3 linked regions of the Diaphorobacter ruginosibacter genome follow. The protein of the gene in region 1 interacts with the protein of each later gene in a pairwise test. Links are inferred from orthologs where the notes say so. Each region holds a gene or a part of one and is shown in the gene's direction. Other genes may lie near its edges. The genes, in order: ybgC, secA and acpP.

Region 1 (3,927 bases):
GCAGCCGCGCGCGCGAGTTCGCACTGCAGGCGCTGTACCAGCACATCGTGAGCGGCAACGACGCCACGGCCATCGACCATTTCACGCGCGACCTGGCCGGCTTTCACAAGGCCGACGCCGCGCACTACGACGCACTGCTGCACGGCTGCATCAGCACGGCGCAGGACCTGGATGCGCTGATCGAGCCCAAGCTCGACCGCAAGCTCACGGACATCTCGCCGATCGAACATGCGGTGATGTGGATCGGCGTCTATGAATTCCTGCATTGCATGGACGTGCCCTGGCGCGTCGTGCTCAACGAGTGCATCGAGCTCGCCAAGGAGTTCGGCGGCACCGACGGCCACAAGTATGTGAACGGCGTGCTCAACGGCCTCGCGCCGCAGCTGCGCGCGCTGGAAGTGGCAGCGGACAAGAAGAGGGGACCGGAGTCCGATCTCGATTCCGAGCCGGCGCCCGCGCAGGATTGACCGCCCCGGTCGCTCGATTCCTCTCCCCTTCGGGACAGGACAGGGGTGACGGAGAATGCACCGGGCCCGCGACAGTGCCGGTGCCGACTGCAGAACTCCCGTCTCCCCCGCCCTCTCCCGCAGTCCTGAGAGGGTGACGTCCGGCTTGCCGCTCCGGCACCTTGAAACGAACCACAGCCCATTGAAGCCGAGAAGGCTTCATACCAGGAAGCCACCAGCTACTTCAATGAAATTCTCTTCTCGCGCCGAACGCATCGAACCCTTTTACGTGATGGAAGTGGCCAAGGCCGCGCAGGCCCTCGGCCGCGAAGTCGCCGGCACGGACCATCCGATGATCTTCCTGAACATCGGCGAGCCCGATTTCACCGCACCGCCACTGGTGCAGGAAGCCGCGGACCGCGCCGTGCGATCCGGCATCACGCAGTACACCAACGCACTGGGCCTCGAAGCGCTGCGCGAGAAGATCAGCCAGTGGTACCTGGACCGATTCGGCGTGAACGTTGCGCCGAATCGCATCGTCGTCACCGCCGGTGCCTCCGCCGCACTGCAGCTCGCCTGCCTCGCGCTCATCGAGCATGGCGACGAGATCCTGATGCCCGACCCGAGCTATCCCTGCAACCGCCACTTCGTGAGCGCGGCCGAGGGTACGGCCGTGCTGATTCCCACCACCGCTGAAGAGCGCTATCAGCTGAGCGCCGACAAGGTCGAGGCGGCCTGGGGTGCCAAGACACGCGGCGTGCTGCTCGCGTCGCCCTCCAACCCCACCGGCACGTCGATTGCACCCGATGAGCTGCGCAAGATCCACAAGGTGGTCAAGCAGCGCGGCGGCATCACCATCATCGACGAGATCTACCTCGGCCTGTCCTACGACGAGACCTTCGGCCAGTCGGCGCTGGCGATCGATGACGACATCATCAGCATCAACAGCTTCAGCAAATACTTCAACATGACGGGCTGGCGCCTGGGATGGATGGTCGTTCCCGAGGCCATGGTGCCCGTCGTCGAGCGCCTGGCACAGAACCTGTTCATCTGTGCGAGCACGATCTCCCAGCATGCGGCACTCGCCTGCTTCGAGGAGGACAGCATCGCCGAATACGAGCGCCGCCGCGCGCAGTTCAAGGCGCGCCGCGACTACTTCATCCCGGCCCTCGACGCGCTGGGCCTGTCGGTGCCCGTGATGCCCGATGGTGCGTTCTACGCATGGGCCGACTGCACGCAGGCTGCACAGAAACTGGGCGTGAGCGGCAGCTGGGACTTCGCGTTCGAGCTGATGAAGCGTGCGCACCTGGCCATCACGCCGGGGCGGGACTTCGGCACGGCCGACACCGGCCGCTTCGTCCGTTTCTCGACCGCCAATTCGATGACGCAACTGCAGGAGTCGATCCGGCGACTGCAGCAACTGATCGGCTGAGTCGGGCGAGGCCCGGTCCACCGAATTCATAAACAAGGTCAACACATGGCATTCGAATGGCCCGTCAGGATTTATTGGGAGGACACTGATGCAGGCGGCATCGTGTTCTACGCCAACTACTTGAAGTTCTTCGAACGCGCCCGCACCGAGTGGTTGCGCTCCAAGGGATTCCAGCAGCACACCATGCGGGAACAAACGGGCGGAATGTTTGTCGTAACCGGTGCCGACCTGCGGTACCACCGCCCGGCCCGGCTCGATGATGAACTGATTGTTACTGCCGCTGTCAGCGAAATGGGCAGAGCATCGTTAACAATAGGACAGAAGGCGCTTCTCAAGCCAGCGCAGATGAATCAGGCAACCCCTCCCTCCCTGCTGTGTGAAGCCACCATCCGCATCGGCTGGGTGGATGCAGCCACCATGCGTCCTTCGCGAATTCCTGGCAATCTTTTGGAACAACTCTCATCATGAATCAAGACATGTCCATCGCGAGCCTGGTGCTCAATGCCAGCTGGGTGGTTCAACTCGTCATGCTGCTGCTGCTCGGCGTATCCGTCGCCAGCTGGGCCGCCATCTTCCGCAAGATCACCGCGCTCAAGCGCGTGAAGTCGCTCAACGATGAATTCGAGCGCGATTTCTGGTCCGGCAACTCGCTCAATGATCTCTACGCCAGCGCCGCCCAGAACGCCAAGCAGGCCGGCCCGATGGAACGCATCTTCGCCAGCGGCATGCGCGAATACCAGAAGCTGCGCGAGCGCCGCATCAGCGATCCGGGCACGCTGCTCGACGGCGCCCGCCGCGCCATGCGCGCGAGCTTCCAGCGCGAGATGGACGTGGTCGAGTCGAGTCTTTCGTTCCTGGGCTCGGTGGCCTCGGTGAGCCCGTACGTCGGCCTGTTCGGCACCGTGTGGGGCATCATGCACGCATTCACGGGCTTCGCCGGCATGGAGCAGATCACGCTCGCCACCGTGGCGCCCGGCATTGCCGAGGCACTGGTGGCGACCGCCATCGGCCTGTTCGCGGCCATTCCGGCGGTGATCGCCTACAACCGATTCGCACGCGACATCGACCGCATCGCCACCCACCAGGAGACCTTCATCGAGGAGTTCTCCAACATTCTCCAGCGCAACCTGGGCGGCCAGACCGGCTCCGCCTCGAACCACTGAAACCCGAGGAGTCCGCACATGCCCGCAATGGCCTCCCGCAGCGGATCCCGGCGCCGCTCAATGAACGAGATCAACATGGTTCCGTTCATCGACGTGATGCTGGTGCTGCTCATCATCTTCATGGTGACCGCGCCGATGATGACGCCAAGCGCCGTCAATGTTCCATCCGTCGGGAAGGGCGACAAGACCCCCAAGACGTTTGGTCAGGTGATCATCGAAAAAGACGGATCCATCCAGCTCAAAACTGATGGCAACGAACGCACTGTCTCGCTCCAGACGCTCGGCACTGCCGCCCGCAACTGGCAGAAGGATCAGCCTGAAGACACGCCCGTGATGATCGCCGCCGACAAGACCGTCCCCTATGAGTCGGTCGTCAAGGCCATGGATGCGCTCAACCGTGCCGGTGTGCAGCGTGTCGGCCTCATCGTGAAATCCACAGGCGGCTGACCTCAAGAAGGCCGGAATCCTCCAAGAGCTGAATGCAAGCAACCAACGATCGCGACCAGTTTGCCCCGCCCCGTCCACCCGGACGTCGGCGTGCGATTTCGCTCGCCGTACTCGCGCACGCCGCTTTGGTCGGTGCGCTGTTCTGGGGACTGAACTGGAAGAAGAGTTCCGACGCCCCCGCTGTCGAGGCTGAACTCTGGTCTGCCCTGCCGCAGCAGGCGGCCCCTCGCGCGGCAGCACCGCCCCCTCCACCCCCCACGCCTGAACCCAGGCCGACGCCCGCCCCGCCGCCCGAGCCCGTGAAGGCCCCTCCGCCCCCACCGCCGCCGCCCGCCCCCGCACCGAAGCCGACGGTGCAGGACACGCGCGCCGCCGATATCGCTCTGGAAAAAGAAAAAAAGCGCAAGGAAGCCGAGAAGGCCCTGCAGAAACAGCAGGA
Region 2 (4,264 bases), 600 kb from region 1 along the record:
CTCCGTTCAGACAGCCGCCGTGAGTCAGTTGAAGGGGAGGAGCACTCGGCACGTCGCTGCGCTCGTGCCTGGACATCTCGCGACTTCGCGAGATGTATCGTGCCCCAATTCAACACTGCTGTTCAAAGTGGGCGCAGTCAGCTCGCCCGAAGTCGGGCGAGCCCGGCACGAGCGAAGCAATGTGCCGTATACACCTCTTGCAAGCTGACTCGCGGTGTTTGTTCGAACGGAGCGCCGCAGGCGCGCAGTGAGTTTCACCGCGTGCCCCCGCATTCCAAGCGCATTTTTGGTGACTTTTTGGGCAAGACCAAAAAGTTACTGCCCCGCCGGGGGCACTCCCGGCCTCTACCCTGAAACACAGGAAGCAGAAGGCTGCAAGAAAGCAAGAAAGCAAGCAACCACCCCACACAAGTCACCCCGCACTACGAGCCTGAATCTTGATACGGATGAACTGAACATCCCACCCTTTGGACCGCAAGTGCGCCTCGAACGATGGCAGCAACTGTCGGAGCTTGGAGGCCGCCGCATTGCCCTTGACCAGCAGGCACCAGGTGCTCCCTTCAATGGGCCCGGCCTGGATGGATGCCCGCATCCCGGGGGGAATCAGGGGCTCGATGGCCTTGAGGCGGGCGCTCGAGTCGCTGGTCAGCCGGGACAGCTGTGCCAGCGTAGGGGATGCCTGTGCGGCTTGCAGCAGAGGGATGGCTTGATGGCGTCGTAGCATGTGGGATGTGTGCCGCTGAAATGCAGGCGGGGCGGGCGTTGCCTTCAATTATCGGCGTGCGCAAACAGCGCCGCCAGTATCGCGCAGAGCGAATGGTGTCGGCCAGCGGGCCGAAATCCGACAAACCCGCGCATCCACCCAGCTCTCCGAACAAATCTGAAGGGCCATGCACAGTGCGCGAGTAGAATCCGACCACGAGCCCCCGCCTTCGGATGCGGTGCAGCAGTTCAACCGCCTGTTGCAATTTCCGGGAGCGGCCCCATCTGATACCAATTCGTCTTAGGGATTACGGTCGCTCCGGCGCGCCTCTGCGCGTTGGGCGGTCCTGTTTGCATGGCCACCAACTTTCTCACCAAATTATTTGGCAGCCGTAATGATCGGTTGCTTAAAACATATCGCAAAACCGTTGTTCGCATCAATGCCCTCGAGCCCGAGTTCGAGAAGCTGACCGACGACCAGCTGCGTGGCAAGACACAGGAGTTCAAGGACCGCGTCGCCAAGGGCGAATCGCTGGACAGCCTGCTTCCCGAAGCATTCGCCGTGGTTCGCGAGGGTTCCAAGCGCATCATGAAGATGCGCCACTTCGATGTGCAGATGCTGGGCGGCATGGCTCTTCACTACGGCAAGATCGCTGAAATGCGTACCGGCGAAGGCAAGACGCTGACCGCCACGCTGCCCGTGTATCTGAACGCGTTGTCCGGCAAGGGCGTGCACGTGGTGACGGTGAACGATTACCTCGCCAACCGTGATGCGACCTGGATGGGCCGTCTCTACAACTTCCTGGGCCTGTCGGTCGGCATCAACCTGCCGCAGATGCCGCGCGAGGAAAAGCAGACGGCCTACGGCGCAGACATCACCTACGGTACGAACAACGAATACGGTTTTGACTACCTGCGCGACAACATGGTCTACGAAGGCCAGGAACGCGTGCAGCGCGGGCTGAACTTCGCCATCGTCGACGAAGTGGACTCGATCCTGATCGACGAGGCGCGCACGCCGCTGATCATCAGCGGCCAGGCCGAGGACCATACCGCCATGTATGTGGCGATGAACAAGGTGATTCCGGCGCTCACGCGCCAGGAAGGCGAAGCCGATCCGCGCACGGGCGAAGGCGTCACCAAGCCGGGCGATTTCACGCTCGACGAGAAGTCGCATCAGGTGTTCCTGACCGAGCAGGGCCATGAGCATGCGGAGCAGCTGCTCACGCAGGCGGGCCTGATTGCAGAAGGCGCATCGGTCTACGATCCTTCCAACATTGCGCTCATGCACCACCTGTATGCAGCGCTGCGCGCCAACCATCTCTACCACCGCGACCAGCACTACGTCGTGCAGAACGGCGAGATCGTGATCGTCGACGAGTTCACGGGTCGCCTGATGGCGGGACGCCGCTGGAGCGATGGCCTGCACCAGGCCGTGGAAGCCAAGGAAGGCGTGGAGATCCAGGCCGAGAACCAGACCCTGGCCTCGATCACCTTCCAGAACTATTTCCGCCTGTACGCAAAGCTGTCCGGCATGACCGGCACGGCCGACACGGAAGCCTACGAATTCCAGGAAATCTACGGCCTCGAGACCGTGGTGATTCCTCCGAATCGTCCGAGCAAGCGCGACGACCAGCTCGACCGCGTCTACAAGACCACGCGCGAGAAGTACGAAGCGGCGATCAAGGACATCCGCGAATGCCATGAGCGTGGCCAGCCGGTACTCGTGGGCACGACCTCGATCGAGAACTCCGAAATCATCGACGAGCTGCTCAACCGCGAGAACCTGCCCCATCAGGTGCTGAATGCCAAGCAGCATGCACGCGAGGCGGACATCGTTGCGCAGGCAGGCCGTCCGGGCATGATCACCATTGCCACGAACATGGCCGGCCGCGGTACCGACATCGTGCTGGGCGGCAACATCGAGAAGGCCATTGCGGCCATCGAGGCCGACGAGTCTCTCGATGAGTCCGCACGCGCGGCGCGCATCCAGCAGGCACGCGACGATTGGAAGGTCGATCACGAGAAGGTGGCGGCGCTGGGCGGTTTGCGCATCATCGCCACCGAGCGCCATGAGTCGCGCCGTATCGACAACCAGCTGCGTGGCCGCTCCGGCCGCCAGGGCGATCCGGGCTCCTCGCGCTTCTATCTGAGCCTGGATGACCAGCTCATGCGCATCTTCGCGGGTGACCGCGTCAAGGCCATCATGGATCGCCTGAAGATGCCCGATGGCGAGGCCATCGAGGCCGGTATCGTCACGCGCAGCATCGAATCCGCGCAGCGTAAGGTGGAGGCGCGCAACTTCGACATCCGCAAGCAGTTGCTTGAGTATGACGACGTCGCCAACGACCAGCGCAAGGTGATCTACCAGCAACGCAACGAGATTCTCGATGCGAAGGACCTGGGCGTCCTGATCGCCGCCATGCGCGACGACTGCATGGCCGACGTGGTGCGCCAGTACGTGCCCCAGGAGTCGGTGGAAGAGCAGTGGGACCTGCCCGGGCTCGAAAAGGCGCTGGCTGCCGATTGGCAGATCCAGTTGCCGCTGCAGCAGGACGTGCAGGGCTCCGAGTCCATCACCGATGAGGAAATCCTCGAAAAGGTGCAGGCCGCGGCGCGCGAGCAGTTCGAGGCCAAGGTGGCGATGGTCGGCAGCGAGAACTTCAACCAGTTCGAGCGCATGGTGCTGCTGCAGAGCTTCGACTCCAACTGGCGTGATCATCTCTCGGCGCTGGACTATCTGCGCCAGGGCATCCACCTGCGCGGCTATGCGCAAAAGCAGCCCAAGCAGGAATACAAGCGCGAAGCGTTCGAGTTGTTCCGCCAGCTGATCGACCAGGTCAAGAACGCGGTCACACGTACGCTCATGACGGTGCAGATCCAGTCCAACGAGCAACTGGACCAGGCATCGCAGGCCCTGGAAGACCAGGGCGACCGCCTGGGCGGCGCCACCTACCATGGCAGCTCCGACCTGACCGAGGGCTCCGATCCGGATGCACCCGAGAACCAGCCGCTGCCCTCCGAATACGAGGGCCTGCGCATCAGCCGCAACGACCCTTGCCCGTGCGGAAGCGGCAAGAAGTACAAGCAGTGCCACGGCAAACTCGCCTGATCTGCTGCACTAAAAATAACACGGGCTTCATGCCCGTGTTTTTGCTTGTACGATCAGGAATTCCCCGGGTGTAACTCCGGGGGCGATCGAAATTCTCAGTACCTTTCCCTCTTCGCTTTCAAGGACAGCGCCAAATGCCAGTGAACCTTTCAGCTCCTGATGCTTCCTCTCTCCATCCCGTTCCCGGTGTGCGCATTGGTGTGACGGAAGCCGGCGTGCGCAAGGCCAACCGCAAGGACGTCACGGTTTTCCTGCTGGACGAGGGTGCGGCCGTCGCGGGCGTGTTCACCAAGAACCGTTTCTGCGCGGCACCCGTGCAGATCTGCCGTGAACATCTGGCCCAGGGAGGCGCCATCCGCGCGATGGTGATCAACACCGGCAATGCCAATGCCGGTACGGGTGCCGACGGCCTGGCCCGTGCCCACGCCACCTGCGCGGCCATGAGCGAAC
Region 3 (3,817 bases), 2.2 Mb from region 1 along the record:
GGCCGGGCACTCGCTTGGTGAGTATTCCGCCCTGGTGGCATCGGGTGTGCTGACGCTGGCCCAGGCGGCTCCGCTGGTGCGCCTGCGTGCGGCTGCGATGCAGGAAGCCGTTCCGGTGGGCGTGGGCGCGATGGCCGCCATCCTGGGGCTGGATTCGGCCAAGGTGGTGGCCGGCTGTGCAGAGGCGGCAGCCAGTTTCGGCGCGGGCTCCGGCGAAGTGGTTGAGGCCGTGAATTTCAATGATCCCGCGCAGACCGTGATCGCCGGCTCGAAGGCGGGCGTAGACAAGGCCTGCGAGGTGCTCAAGGCCGCGGGAGCCAAGCGCGCGCTGCCGCTGCCCGTGTCGGCGCCGTTCCATTCGAGCCTGATGAAGCCTGCCGCGGAAAAGCTGCGTGTCGCGCTTGCCGCGCTGGAGCTGGGTGCCGCGCAGATTCCCGTGCTCAACAACGTGGATGTGGCCGTCGAGACCGATGCTGATCGGATCCGTGATGCGCTCTACCGCCAGGCCTTCGGTCCGGTGCGCTGGGTGGAATGCGTGCAGGCGCTCAAGTCGCGCGGCGTGTCGCATGTCATCGAATGCGGTCCGGGCAAGGTGCTCGCCGGCCTGATCAAGCGCATCGACGCAGAACTGGTCGGTGCATCCATTTATGATCCGGCCACATTGGCAGAAACCAAAGAATTGCTGGCATGAGCGAAACCAACACCTCCTCCACTCCTCAGATCGCGCTGGTCACCGGCGCCACCCGCGGCATTGGTGCGGCCATTGCTGCCGAACTGGCTGCGCGCGGCTATCGCGTGATCGGCACCGCCACGTCGGATGATGGCGCGGCACGCATCCACGAAGCGCTTGCGGCCAGCGGCGGCAAGGGCGTGAAGCTGAATGTCACCGACGGCGCGGCGGTCGATGCGCTGATCGACGCCACCGTCAAGGAATTCGGTGGCCTGCATGTCCTGGTGAACAATGCGGGTATTACGCGCGACACCCTGGCCATGCGCATGAAGGATGACGATTGGGATGCCGTCATCGACACCAATCTGAAGGCCGTATTCCGAGTAAGCCGTGCGGCTATTCGCCCGATGATGAAGCAGCGCTTCGGCCGCATCATCAGCATCACCAGCGTGGTGGGCGCCTCGGGCAATCCGGGCCAGGCCAACTACGCTGCCGCGAAGGCCGGTGTGGCGGGTATGACGCGTGCCCTGGCCCGTGAACTGGGCAGCCGCGGCATCACCGTGAACTGCGTTGCTCCGGGCTTCATCGCAACGGACATGACGGCAAGTCTCCCCGACGAGCAGAAGGCGGCGCTGAAGTCGCAGATCGCCATGGGCGATCTGGGTCAGCCGAGCGACATCGCCCATGCGGTGGCCTATCTGGCCTCCAAGGGGGCAGGCTACGTGACGGGGCAGGAGCTGCACGTCAACGGCGGCATGTACATGTAGTACAAACAAGGTCAGTGCCGGTTGGTCCGTACGGCTGGCTGTTAGGGGCATTTGCCCGAAGCAGTTAAAATCGCGGATTCATTCACAACCCCCTGAGGGAAACCATGAGCGATATCGAAGCACGTGTCAAGAAAATCATTGCCGAACAACTCGGTGTGGAAGAGTCCCAAGTGACCAACGAAAAGGCCTTCGTGGCTGACCTGGGCGCTGACTCCCTGGACACGGTCGAACTGGTGATGGCTCTGGAAGATGAGTTCGGCATCGAGATTCCTGACGAAGACGCAGAGAAGATCACCACGGTGCAGAACGCCATCGACTACGCCAACACCCATCAAAAGGCCTGATCAGGCCTTTTGTAGATCAGCAGAAAGTTTGAACGCATGAGCCGTCGTCGCGTTGTCGTGACCGGTCTGGGCTGCATCACTCCCGTTGGAAACACGGTGAGCGAGGCCTGGGCCAATATCCTGGCCGGCCAATCCGGCATTGATCTCATCACCAAGTTCGACGCGTCGAACTTCTCCTGCAAGATTGCGGGTGAGGTCAAGGGGTTTGATGTGGAGAAGTACATGAGCGCCAAGGATGCGCGCTCCATGGACACGTTCATCCACTTCGGCATTGCGGCTGCGGAGCAAGCCGTCATCGATGCAGGGCTGCCGATTGGCGAAGCCCTGTCGGAAGACCTGGCCACACGCATCGGTTGCGTGATCGGCTCGGGCATCGGTGGACTTCCGCTGATCGAGAATACCCACGCAGAACTGGCGGCCCGCGGCCCGCGCCGCATCACGCCGTTCTTCGTTCCTGCCTCCATCATCAACATGGTGGCGGGCCATGTGTCCATGCGATTCGGCTTCAAGGGCCCGAATCTGTCGGTGGTGACTGCCTGCACAACGGGGCTGCACTGCATCGGCGAAGCAGGGCGCATGATTGAATATGGCGATGCCGATGTGGTGGTCGCTGGTGGTACGGAGTCCACGGTGTCTCCGCTGGGCGTGGGTGGCTTTGCCGCCATGCGCGCACTGTCCACCCGCAATGACGACCCCAAGACGGCGTCGCGCCCCTGGGACAAAGACCGTGATGGCTTTGTCCTGGGTGAAGGTGCCGGCGTGATGGTGCTCGAAGAGTACGAACACGCCAAGGCGCGCGGTGCCAAGATCTACGCCGAGCTGGCGGGATATGGCATGAGCGCCGATGCCGGTCACATGACCGCTCCCAACATGGACGGCCCGCGCCGCGCGATGCTCAACGCGTTGCGCAATGCGGGCGTGAATGCGGATCAGGTGGACTACCTGAACGCGCACGGCACGTCCACGCCGCTGGGCGACCTGAACGAAACCAATGCCATCAAGGCGGCCATGGGCGACCATGCCAGGAAGATGGTGGTGAGCTCCACCAAATCCATGACCGGTCACCTGCTGGGTGGCGCGGGAGGCATCGAGAGCGTGTTCACGGTGCTTGCGTTGCGCGATCAGAAGATTCCTCCGACGATCAACATCTTCGAGCAGGATCCCGAGTGCGATCTGGACTATTGCGCCAATGTCGCGCGAGACGCGAAGCTCGAAGTCGCCGTGAAGAACAACTTCGGCTTCGGCGGCACCAACGGCACCCTGGTCTTCAAGCGCGCCGCCTGATGCGACGCAGGGGGACTGGTCGCATGTCGTTGCCGTTCGTTCCCCCTTCGATTGCCCCCTCCTGTGAAGGAGAGGCTTTCGGGCCGCGTCATGTCCTTGTTCGTGCGCCTGGGAGCACGGCTGCGGCATGACCGCCGCTGACCGCATCTTCCGGCACCACCTGCACGCTCCTGCGGTGCGGTATCCCGCACGGCGCTCGCGCATGGCACTCTGGTGGATTACCGCATTGTCCGCATGTGCGTTGCTGCTGCTGGGTATGTGGCTGGCGACGGGGATGCCGGCACCTCGTCCGGTTGGGCCGGCCAGCCTGGCGTTGGCGCTCTGGGTGGTGGTGACTTGCGGTGCGCTGCACTGGTGGTGGCGCAATCCCGTGGCTGTTCTGTGCTGGGATGGCATCCAGTGGGAACTTCAGACGGTGGCGCAGGAGCATGCTTTGTGCGCCGATGTCGAGATCCTCATGGATTTCCAGTCGGTCCTGCTGGTGCGGGCGCGGGTGCTGGGGTCGCCACGGGTGCTCTGGTGCCTGCTCGAGGAAAAGGCCGATCCGTCATCCTGGGCCGATTTGCGCCGTGCGGTGTATTGCCGCGCCCATGCTGATCCACTGCTCTCCGGTGGTTCAGCCCATTGATACAAGAAGAAGACGCCGGCAACGGCGAGGTGCCGAATTAACATGACCTCTTCCAACACCGAGCCGGCCACGGCGCCCAACAGCGACATGCAGCTGGTGGAGCGTACGCTCGCAGGGGACCAGC

Evidence for each region.
Region 2: the proteins of ybgC (region 1) and secA interact in binary tests that used the Escherichia coli proteins (3 or more experiments, as listed by UniProt). The link is inferred for Diaphorobacter ruginosibacter from one-to-one orthologs.
Region 3: the proteins of ybgC (region 1) and acpP interact in binary tests that used the Escherichia coli proteins (3 or more experiments, as listed by UniProt). The link is inferred for Diaphorobacter ruginosibacter from one-to-one orthologs.

The regions. Positions count from the first base shown.
Region 1 is NZ_CP060714.1:1,634,852-1,638,778, reverse strand. Bases 679-3,634 are described here. They hold ybgC (tol-pal system-associated acyl-CoA thioesterase), read left to right. Parts: upstream 679-1,923; coding sequence 1,924-2,346; downstream 2,347-3,634. Other genes in these bases: tolA (cell envelope integrity protein TolA), read left to right, coding at 3,521-3,634; H9K76_RS07435 (ExbD/TolR family protein), read left to right, coding at 3,060-3,488; tolQ (protein TolQ), read left to right, coding at 2,340-3,041; H9K76_RS07450 (pyridoxal phosphate-dependent aminotransferase), read left to right, coding at 694-1,878. Also shown: transcription antitermination factor NusB, read left to right, coding at 1-467; more of tolA, read left to right, coding at 3,635-3,927.
Region 2 is NZ_CP060714.1:1,038,603-1,042,866, forward strand. The notes cover bases 722-4,014. They hold secA (preprotein translocase subunit SecA), read left to right. Parts: upstream 722-1,057; coding sequence 1,058-3,814; downstream 3,815-4,014. Other genes in these bases: H9K76_RS04700 (hypothetical protein), read right to left, coding at 722-724; argJ (bifunctional glutamate N-acetyltransferase/amino-acid acetyltransferase ArgJ), read left to right, coding at 3,949-4,014. Outside these bases: more of H9K76_RS04700, read right to left, coding at 413-721; more of argJ, read left to right, coding at 4,015-4,264. UniProt on the Escherichia coli protein: Required for protein export, interacts with the SecYEG preprotein conducting channel.
Region 3 is NZ_CP060714.1:3,842,983-3,846,799, reverse strand. Bases 316-3,161 are described here. They hold acpP (acyl carrier protein), read left to right. Parts: upstream 316-1,541; coding sequence 1,542-1,781; downstream 1,782-3,161. Other genes in these bases: fabF (beta-ketoacyl-ACP synthase II), read left to right, coding at 1,818-3,065; fabG (3-oxoacyl-ACP reductase FabG), read left to right, coding at 688-1,437; fabD (ACP S-malonyltransferase), read left to right, coding at 316-691. In the rest of the region: more of fabD, read left to right, coding at 1-315; H9K76_RS17485 (hypothetical protein), read left to right, coding at 3,193-3,693; RNA polymerase sigma factor RpoE, read left to right, coding at 3,736-3,817. UniProt on the Escherichia coli protein: Carrier of the growing fatty acid chain in fatty acid biosynthesis.